DNA from 2 places in the Paenibacillus sp. DP01 genome. Region 2 is predicted to be linked to the other one. Evidence: predicted binding sites of a transcription regulator. Region 2 holds the regulator's gene; the other holds the start of a gene.

Region 1 (5,456 bases), 150 kb from region 2:
TCAATCATCATCTGTACAAAAGATTCACTATTAGCCTGTGAATGCGGATAGATAAATACGTCGCTTAATCCATGTGTGATTGCCGAGTCATTAACCCATCTTCGGATATCAGGTATATCCTCCTGACGGTACTCTCTTAATACAATTCGTGCTCCAATGATATGTGGCATCGTCAGCTTCCTCCCTATTATGTATTGGTTCTGGTAATACTCTATCACCCTGTCCCCCTTTTACGCTCCCATTAATCTCACAAACTCCAGGAAACGTGTACCTTTATAATGAACCTCCCCGCGATCCCCGATTACAATCATTCCGAAGTCCGTATCCTTCACCTCCAGCTCCTTACGCTCCCCCCTGTCAAATTCAAAGGTGATATAGTAATCGGTCGAAGCTGAAAAATTGCCTGATCCCCCACGCACTCTCGTTCGCTTATCCACAACCTTGCAAGAACGTTGGACCTGTTCGGCTGCTTGATTGGAAAGACCTGCACTTATCGATTTGACAATTCCCATAATGATTACAAAAGCAATGAGTCCAAACACGACAAAAAAGATAATACTAAACGGTTGAAATGCCATAAAACCACTTCCCATTTGCCTCATCCTTTCTACAGTAAAATGTAAATTTTCCATTCTATTGCCCATTGACAAATCGTACATCCTCAGCTTAAAAAACTCCAATACTTTTTTAACATACTTACGAAAAAAAAGTTCTTTCGCTCTTTTCCGCACCCTGCTTGGACTTACACCCGATCTGGGTCCTCTGAGCCTCTCTAGACCGATTGACAAAACTATATATAGATATAAAATAGAAAGTGTACTCTAAATATAGTGTAAAAAACGTATTTATGCCCGATATCTTGAAGATAAAGGTATGAAAATACATGTAAATATAGAGTCAAAAATCTTAAATGGCGCAGCCAGCAAGGGATTACAGCTATGATGGGTCTCTTGGCAATGCCGTTTTCTTTTTTTCGTTAATTGTTAAGGAGGTTGCACACCATGCTGATTGCTTATGATTCCAAGACCGGCAATGTAAAAAGATTTATAAACAAGCTCAAGCTTCCGGCGGTTCAGATTGAGGAGCAAATGACTATAGAAGAACCTTACGTACTCATTACATATACAACCGGGTTTGGGCAGATACCTGAGAGGGTATCTTCATTTTTGAAAAAAAATGCACAAAACCTTGTTGGTGTAGCTGCAAGCGGCAACCGTAACTGGGGTGAGAAATTTGCCAAAAGTGCGGATTTGATTGCCGACCATTATAATGTCCCCGTGATTAGCAAATTTGAATTATCTGGAACGTTCGGAGATGTGGAGCGTTTTAAACAGGAGGTGAGCCGAGTTGCGGCATATTGAATTGAACAACATGTTGATGAAACGCGATACAGACGGCTTTTTCCAATTGGAAAAGGACCAAGAGGCTGTAGCAGAATTTATGAAGGAAGTTCAAGAACGAAGTTTGAAGTTTGCTGACACAGCTGCTCAAGTGCTGTATATGATTGAGAATGATTATTACGAAAATTTCTATAACAGCTATACAGCTGATGAAATTAATGATATTTTCCATATCACTCATAGCTATAATTTTAAATTCCCTTCCTATATGGCAGCATCCAAGTTTTATACTGATTATGCAATGAAGAGTAACGACCGTAAAGTCTATCTGGAACACTACCCTGACCGGGTGGCTGCTGTCGCCCTGCATTTGGGACGCGGCAACGCCGATACGGCGCGCCTGTTGTCCCGCTCGATGATGGAGCAACGTCTTCAGCCAGCTACACCAACCTTCCTGAACGCTGGCAAAAGCCGCCGTGGGGAATTGGTGTCCTGCTTCTTGCTCGAAATGGATGACTCTCTGAACTCAATCAACTATGTATTGAACACTTGCATGCAATTGTCCAAAATTGGCGGCGGTGTTGCGGTTAACCTGTCGAAGCTGCGGTCACGCGGCGAGGCGATTAAAGGTGTTGAAGGCGCAGCAAAAGGCATTATGCCTGTGCTGAAGCTGATGGAAGATGGTTTCTCCTACGCAGATCAAATGGGTCAACGTAAAGGCTCTGGCGCTGCCTATTACAACATTTTCGGATGGGACGTGCTGGAGTTCCTGGATAGTAAAAAAATCAATGCTGATGAAAGAGTACGTCTCAAGACACTTTCGATCGGATTGCTGGTGCCAAACCGCTTTTACAAGCTGGCACAGGATAATGAACCGCTGCATGTATTTGCACCTTATAGTGTGTTCAAGGCTTACGGAACGCATTTGGACGACATGGATCTGGATGAAATGTACGATACGCTGCTCGCTGACGATCGAGTGAAGAAAAAAATAGCGATGAGCGCACGTGATATGCTGACGAAAATTGCCATGATTCAGTTGGAGTCTGGCTATCCATATATTATGAACAAAAGTAACGCAAATCAGGCGCATGCTCTTAAAAACGTGGGCCAAGTCAAGATGTCGAACCTATGTACGGAAATCTTCCAGTTGCAGGAAACTTCCGAGATTACAGATTATGGACAACAGGATATCATTCGCCGGGATGTAAGCTGTAACCTGGCTTCCCTGAACATTGTAAATGTGATGGAACACGGCAAAATCCGTGAGTCCGTTCATGAGGGTATGATTGCTCTTACCTCGGTCAGCGATATGACCCAAGTAGCTAATGCCCCAGGTGTTGCAAAAGCGAACCGTGAAATGCATTCCGTTGGTCTGGGTGTAATGAATCTGCACGGCTACCTTGCCAAGAACAAAATTGCATATGAAAGCAATGAAGCGAAGGATTTTGTCCGTACCTTCTTCATGACGATGAACTATCATTCCATCGAAAAGAGTATGGAAATCGCAAAAGCAGCCGGACAAAGCTTCTATGGATTTGAGGAATCAGATTATGCGACAGGTCTATATTTTGACCGATATCTGAACACGGATTATCGTCCAACAACGGCACGTGTGCAAGAACTGTTCAAGGACATTTATATTCCAACTCAAGCGGATTGGGATAAACTAAAAGCAGACGTCAAGAAGAACGGTCTGTATCACGCTTATCGTATGGCGATTGCTCCTACTGCCAGCATTTCGTACATTCAAAATGCAACGTCCAGCGTTATGCCAATTGTTGAGCAAATCGAGACTCGTACCTATGCGAATTCGACGACTTACTATCCGATGCCGTATTTGCAAAAGGATAATGTATTCTTTTACAAATCCGCTTATCAAATGGACCAATTCAAAGTGCTTGATCTGATTGCCGAAATCCAGCCTCACGTGGACCAAGGAATTTCGACTGTACTTCATGTGAACAGTGACGTGACTACGCGTCAGTTAGCACGTTGCTATCTGTATGCCGCACATAAAGGACTTAAATCGTTATACTACACACGTACCAAAAAACTGTCTGTGGAAGAGTGCCTCACTTGTTCCATCTAATGCATATATGGTAACAAGCTATAAAATAAAATTAGATTTTGAATAGATATGAATGCTTGGCATTAGAAGCTGTATCCAGCGCGTGGTTCAGACCTTTACAGGATTGGACAAAGCCCTCACGGATACAGCTTCCGTATGTCAAGCAGACGATGACTCTCCGGTAACATCTTACGTGTGTTTCTAGGGAATCTCGCAAGCTGAAGGGAGAATGCTAACAATGACAGGTATACAAGCCGTAAACTGGAACCGCTCGGACGATGATTTCACACTGATGTTCTGGAATCAGAATATTATGCAATTTTGGACGGATGATGAAATTCCGCTGTCTGATGATAAAATGTCCTGGGTAACCCTCAGTGATATCGAAAAAGAAGCCTACATGAAGGTGCTGGGCGGCTTGACTCTGCTAGACACCATTCAAGGCGGTGTGGGGATGCCGCAAATTATGGAGCATGTAGACGGACTGCAACGCAAAGCGGTATTAAGCTTTATGGCGATGATGGAGCAAATTCATGCCAAGTCGTACAGTAGCATCTTTACCACCCTGGCTTCCACGGAAGAAATTGACGGTGTATTCCGCTGGGTTGAAGAAAATCCCCATCTCCAAACCAAAGCAGAAACCATTCGTCAGTATTATATGAACATCCATACACCGAAAGACCTGTATCTCGCAATGGCTGCGTCGGTGCTGTTAGAAAGCTATTTGTTTTATAGCGGATTCTTCTACCCTCTCTATCTGGCAGGTCAAGGCAAGCTGACATGCAGCGGGGAAATTATCGACCTGATCCTGCGTGACGAAAGTATTCACGGTGTCTATGTAGGTGTACTGGCACAGGAGATTTATGCAGAACTGGACGAGGAAGAACAACGTGACCTCTACCAGACGCTGGTAGGCTTGCTGCGCTACTTGCACAATAACGAAGAACAATATACCGAGCAAATTTATGCCCCTATTGGACTTGTAGACGATGTTAAAGTCTTCTTGCGCTACAACGCCAACAAGGCCATGATGAACCTGGGCTTTGACCCACTTTTTGAAGAAGAAGAAGTCAATCCCATTGTATTCAACGGCATCAGTACCCATACCAAGCAGCACGATTTCTTTTCTAAAAAAGGAAACGGCTATGTACGGGCAATGAATGTAGAGCCGCTGACAGATGATGATTTTAACTTTGGCGTTTAAGTACACATACGTAAAATTAATTTAGCAAGGCGATACTGTAAACAAATAGGGTTTCAGAACTTGTTCCTAAGTTCTGAAACCCTATTATTTTCTTAAAACTACCTGCTATGCAGGTGATTACGGAAAGCTTCGAGCGGTAGTTTACATATTCACATCCGTTCTCTTATATAAAACGGGTATTGCCACTGCTATAAGAATCATCCCCATAAAAGCGGGTGTGGCATGACCAAGTGATACATAGATTTGGCCTCCAATGATAGGCCCAATCATTCTTGCCAAAGCCTGAATAGATTGACTACCGCCTTGAATCCTTCCTTGTTCACTAGAATCGACAGACTTGGAGAGCATCCCATTAAATGAGGGCCCAAAGATCGAATCACCAAAACCAAATATAAACATTCCGGCGATAATAAGAGGATAGAATGAGAACAAAGCAGATAGCGCAATAAGACTGTAGCCTATAATCTCGGAGAACATTCCAAGAATGGCTATCTGTTTATCACTAAGTTTTTTTAAAAGCTTTGGCATGATGAAACCTTGTGAAATGATGTCTTGGAAACCCATAATTGAAAACATAAGTCCGATTAGTGCAGGCTTCCAACTGAAGGTATCCATTGTAAATTGAGAGAAAACTGCCTGTAAAGATCCGTTGGGTATCCAAAGTAAGAACGCTGAGACAAGTAGCCTTTTCACGTTTTTCATGGAAAGTACGTTTGCAAGCTGTGTAAATGGATTCAGTCTTACAAAGGTAATCTCTTTCAGTCTATGTTTCTTGTCAAGGCTCTCAGGCATAAAAAAGAATCCATAAACAACATTCAATAAAGTGATTATTGCTCCAAAA
Region 2 (5,456 bases):
ATTTATGTAGATGAATCGTTATTTAAGGCAGGGATTCATCCGGCACAGCCAGCCAAAAGCCTAACGGATAGCCAATTTCGAGTACTGCATGAAGCTATTGTCTCCACGCTGGGCGCGTCGATTCAGGTTGGTGGCTCGTCCATCAAATCTTTCGTTAACGGACAGGGCAAAACGGGCGATTTCCAGCATCAGTTGCAAATCTATGGACGCAACGCGAAGCCTTGTATTAACTGTGGTACATTGATCGAAAAATCCGTCGTAGCTGGACGTGGCACACATCATTGCCCGGTCTGCCAGCCTTTGCGCTAAACAGGCACAGTCACCCCAAGCCCATCCCTCTCATATATTGTTCCAAGTACCAATACTGCGAAGGGAGTCGGTTGCTGTAAGGCCCAGCCTTCGCAATGGGAGGGAATTGGAGTGGCTAATCATTGGGGAGCCCTGCTGTTACTGGCATTTGCGCTAAGTTTGGACAGTTTCGGAGTCGGTGTTACATATGGTCTGCGCAAAATGAAAATTCCATTGTTGTCGATTGCTATCATCTCCGTATGTTCAGGTTTGGTGATCGGCATATCTATGCAGCTCGGCGCATTACTATCCCGTGTCCTGTCTCCTGTATATACGACGGTTTTCGGTGCTGTCATTCTGATCTGTATCGGCTGTTACTCTTTGATTCAGGCTCTGCAACGCAAGGAAGATTTGACGGAAGAAACAGCGGAAGTCCCTCGGGATCTGCACCTTACGGAACAGGTTGATTCAGATTCAGGGCATATATCAGCGCTTGCGGAGAAAAAAAGTGCTGAGAATGCCAATACAGAGTCTCTAACCAGCTCAGGAAGAGATCTATCGACAGAGACTTCTTTGGAGCTACAGCAGGAGGAGCGAACGTTATTTTCGCTGGAGTTCCGCAAATGGGGGCTTGTTATTCGGATTCTTCGAAGCCCGTCTGCTGCGGATATGGACCGTTCCGGCAGTATATCTGCTACCGAAGCGGTTTGGTTAGGTATTGCATTATCGGTCGATGCGTTCGGAGCGGGCTTAGGTGCAGCCATGCTTGGTTTTCAGCCCCTGTCTACTGCGCTGGCTATTACGTTATTCAGTGGTGTATTTTTGATTGCTGGTATGAAGGCAGGGTTCTTCCTGTCAGCATTTCGATTTATGAAGGCGCTCGGCGTATTGCCGGCATTATTACTGATTATGATGGGTATATTGAAGCTGTTATGAGGTGAAGAGCATGAATATCGGATTAACCGGAGGGATCGCTACCGGAAAAAGCACCGTGTCGGCTCTTTTGGTCGCCAAGGGTGCGCTGCTGATCGACGCAGATGCCATTGCCCGGGAAGTTATGCTTCCGGGGCATCCGGTGCTGGCGGCGGTCATACAGCATTTTGGACAAGCTATAGTGAACAGTGACGGAACCCTGCACCGCAAAAGACTGGGAGAGATTGTATTCAGAGATCCTGTACAGCGACAGGCACTTAACGATATTACGCATCCTGCTATTCGTGAGGAAATGCGTCTGCGCATGGAAGCTTATGAACGGGAGCAGCCGGACAAGCTTGTTTTGGCAGATATCCCGTTAATGTATGAGTCTGGGCTGGAGAGCCTGTACGAGGAAATTATGGTTGTATATGTACCACGTGATGTTCAGCTCCGACGTCTGATGCTCAGAGACGGTCTGACAGAAGAGCAAGCCGAGCTTCGTTTGTCCGCACAAATGGATATCGAGCAGAAAAAAAATTTAGCTGATATTGTTATTGATAATAGCGGAACACAGTCTGAGACGCAGATGCAAATTGATCAGTTTTGGCAGCGAAAGGGACTTGCATGAACATTTTACGTAAGAAAAGAGTCCTGCTCATTTTGTTTGTCGGATTTGTCCTGATTCTGTTCCTCAACTCGAATTGGATGTCCTGGTTTTACCCGATTCAATATAAGGATGAGATTCGGCAGTATTCACAGACCTATGAAGTGGACCCATTTTTGGTGGCGTCTATTATCCGTGTGGAAACAAATTTTAAAACCAGCAAGCAGTCACACAAGGGTGCGCTGGGGCTTATGCAGATTATGCCGAACACGGCCAATTGGATTATGGAGAGTGCTCAGATTCAAAAGGTCCCGCTGGACAGTGTCAAGCACGAGCCCGGCACCAATATTGAGCTGGGTACCTGGTATCTGCATAACCTGTCTATGAAGTTTCAGGATAATCCTGTGGTCATCGTAGCTGCTTACAATGCTGGTCCAGGTAAAGTTCAGGAATGGCTGGATCAGGGGGTGTGGGATGGCAAAGAAGAGTCCATTAAGCAAATCCCTTTTGGTGAGACACGGCATTATGTACAGCGAGTCATCTATTACTACAGGCAATATACAAAAATTTATAATGAGTTTTAAGGGACAGGTTAATGACAACATGAGCCTTTTCGCTTTAAAATGAAAAAAAGCGCAGGACAGGCTGTTTTTAGCAGCCTATCCCTACACTTTTTCGTATTACTTCTTCATTATTACCGAGATTATTGGTATTGTCCTGCCAATTGTTGTTCGGCGATCGTTACGAGGCGTTTTGTGATGTAGCCCCCGATCGAACCGTTCTCATAGGAAGTCATGTTACCTTGGTATCCATCTTGAGGAATGCTGATACCCAGCTCTTGAGCGATTTCATATTTCATTTGCTCCAGAGCACCGGAGGATCTGCTGACTACCAGGTTGTTGGAGTTGCCATTGTTTCCTTGTGCCATTGTTGTTCACCTCCTCGCGACGTGGTAAACATATTATGATCCGTTTCGATAAAATTATTACTAAAAAGCTTCGGGAATTTATTGGAAAAAGGAAGTGATGAGATTATGAAGTGCCCGTATTGCGCTTACAACGGCACGAAAGTGTTGGATTCGCGACCAGCGAATGATAATAAGTCCATCCGACGCCGCCGCGAATGCGAACAGTGTGCCAGGCGTTTTACCACCTTTGAAATGGTGGAAGAGACCCCACTGATGGTCATCAAAAAAGATGGCAGCCGTGAAGAGTTTAGCCGTGATAAAATGCTGCGCGGTCTCATTCGAGCCTGTGAGAAGCGTCCAGTATCAGTCGAGCAGCTCGATCTGATTGTATCTCAGGTGGAGAACGCCATTCGCAACACGGCAGCCACAGAGGTGGATAGCCAGCAGATTGGTGAGCTGGTCATGGAACAGCTCTATCCTGTGGATGAAGTGGCCTACGTACGCTTTGCGTCCGTCTATCGGCAGTTCAAAGACATCAATATGTTTATGAAGGAACTGAAAACACTGTTATCCAAAGATACAGACAGCGACTGATCGCTGACTGTATCTTTTTAGGGCCGTGGCGGGAAGATGTTAATATTTTTTTTATAAAAGTATTGACACAGGGTCGAATATTTTATATGATATAGAAGTCGCTTGAAACGTTAATTAACTTACATGAGACGGGGCCTTAGCTCAGCTGGGAGAGCGCATCGCTGGCAGCGATGAGGTCAGGGGTTCGATCCCCCTAGGCTCCACCATAATTTTATATGGACTCTTAGCTCAGTTGGTAGAGCAGTTGACTCTTAATCAATTGGTCCAGGGTTCGAGTCCCTGAGAGTCCATCCTTTAAAAAAACGGCAGAAATGCCGTTTTTTTGCTGTTTATATATCTATTCCCGGTCTAATAGAGTATACAGCAGTTCCAAGCTTAATGCTGACTAACAAAATCGGCGAGAATTTGTAGATAATCATCACTCACCAATTGTCTGGGGGCAAATACGGCGGTTAAGAAGGTTAGGGACTTGGAATGCGTGATGTACTCATTCATCATGGAATGGTCAACTTTTGGCAAATGAATGACAGACAGCAGGTCTGGAGATATCTTTTGGCGATATACTCGCTCAGTGTCTTTTACATCTACGTTTATATCTTTCCCAGCCAGAACCAAGAGTACAGGAGATTTAAAGTAGCTTAATTCTTCCGTAGAATCAGAACGAAAATTTTTGCCTATAAAGCTCCATCTTTCTTTGGAAATGATATCGTTAGGACTGGCTATGCTTAGGTATTCTTCATAGGAAGCATGATTTTTCAGTAATTGTAGAACCTTATGGTCGTAGTCCAGTCTCTTTTTAATTTGCTGCGGGCTAGCTCCTTCTTGTTCCAACTCTTTTTTTGTGTTAAATCGCCCTTGTGTAATCCAATTCACAGCCGGCGATACAAGGATGCTGAATGCAATATCATGCTCCTCTTTAACGATTTTCGGAATGACCCAGCCTGCTTGACTGGCTCCCCAAAGGCCGATTTTGTGCTTATCAATCATCGGTAAGGTTTTGGCCCAGTCAACTGCATATCGAATCTCCTGTGCCCGGTCCTCCATACTTTGCTCCAGCCAATCGCCTGGAGCGCGGTTAATACCGGGCTTATTCAGGGATAAGGAAGCATACCCCTTAGAAGCAAACCTTTCCCACAGTGGTTTGTATCCATCATCATAGGTGTCATTGATTGGACCATCTCCATGGACAAAAACAACCAATCCAACCTTTCCCGAGTAGTTTTTAGGCAAAGCCAGTGTACCTGTTAATACTCCTTTGGGAGTTGCAATTTGTATTTTTTCTTCCGTCATCTTGTAGGAATTTTGATATAAAACAATCAATATCAAGGCAACAGCCAGACCTGCCGCAATACCAAGGGTAAGTTTATATGTTTTTTTCAATGCTGTTCTCTCCTCGAATGCAGTTTTGTTCTTTCCAGCTCATTAGATGCCATACAGGCTCCTTGAACCAAAAATGCCGCCAACCATTATATCGGGACTGCTCTATTTCAAACGCTAGATTGCGGTACAAGCGGATAGCCTGCCGATTCTGATGTGCTACATAAAGTGTCAACGTATGGAACCCGGATTCAACCGTAAACCGCTGTGCGAAAGCTAGAAAATGTCGCCCGATCCCTTGATTGCGATGACTTGAGCGAATCGCCAAATGATCAATGTAACACTCATCTATGGCAGGTTTATAGTCCAGCGCATACATGCCTGTCAAAAATTTAAATACATTGAAGCAGCCAAACTGTATTATAAGCGAAGCCAAAGAAGTGAGATTTGTTTTAGGAAGTGAAGAGGAGGAAGTCTTCCATTTGAGCGAAAGGACACCAACAACATCTTCGTTCTCTTTAACCACAAATTGCTTCCCAGATGTAGAATCAGGATGTTGAACCCAAACCTGCATTAATAAACGCTGTATATCTTGATCCTCCAAAGTAACAAGAGCTTGAAATTTTGCCTTAAACGATTCCACTAAGAGCTTACATACGGCTTCATGGTCTTGCTCTTGATAAGCAACAATGTCATAGGATTGTGGACTCATGTAACGTCCTCCTGCACATCAGAAATTTTTACTTGAATCTCATATTGCAGCTCGTTGCTGTCGAATATGGATAGATAGGATTTTTCCACCACAATGACCTTGCTTAGGCATTCATATTG

Evidence for each region. The regulator NrdR, encoded in region 2, represses ribonucleotide reductase genes. The targets are predictions, from matches to a motif close to AACACNATATATNGTGTT.
Region 1: the regulator NrdR is predicted to act here: its motif matches at 818-835, upstream of nrdI (class Ib ribonucleoside-diphosphate reductase assembly flavoprotein NrdI).

What each region holds. Positions count from the first base shown of each region.
Region 1 covers NZ_CP173059.1:2,105,299-2,110,754, reverse strand. Annotated here, with positions in the region: gene ACH59B_RS09545 (GNAT family N-acetyltransferase) at 1-170, opposite strand, end outside; gene ACH59B_RS09540 (DUF2500 domain-containing protein) at 231-593, opposite strand; gene nrdI (class Ib ribonucleoside-diphosphate reductase assembly flavoprotein NrdI) at 1,002-1,361, shown strand; gene nrdE (class 1b ribonucleoside-diphosphate reductase subunit alpha) at 1,348-3,432, shown strand; gene nrdF (class 1b ribonucleoside-diphosphate reductase subunit beta) at 3,650-4,615, shown strand; gene ACH59B_RS09520 (MFS transporter) at 4,757-5,456, opposite strand, start outside.
Region 2 covers NZ_CP173059.1:1,955,265-1,960,720, forward strand. Annotated here, with positions in the region: gene mutM (DNA-formamidopyrimidine glycosylase) at 1-309, shown strand, start outside; gene ACH59B_RS08725 (MntP/YtaF family protein) at 421-1,224, shown strand; gene coaE (dephospho-CoA kinase) at 1,235-1,831, shown strand; gene ACH59B_RS08735 (lytic transglycosylase domain-containing protein) at 1,828-2,391, shown strand; gene ACH59B_RS08740 (alpha/beta-type small acid-soluble spore protein) at 2,511-2,735, opposite strand; gene nrdR (transcriptional regulator NrdR) at 2,841-3,308, shown strand; tRNA gene ACH59B_RS08750 (tRNA-Ala) at 3,439-3,514, shown strand; tRNA gene ACH59B_RS08755 (tRNA-Lys) at 3,526-3,598, shown strand; gene ACH59B_RS08760 (S9 family peptidase) at 3,684-4,688, opposite strand; gene ACH59B_RS08765 (N-acetyltransferase) at 4,672-5,337, opposite strand; gene ACH59B_RS08770 (MerR family transcriptional regulator) at 5,334-5,456, opposite strand, start outside.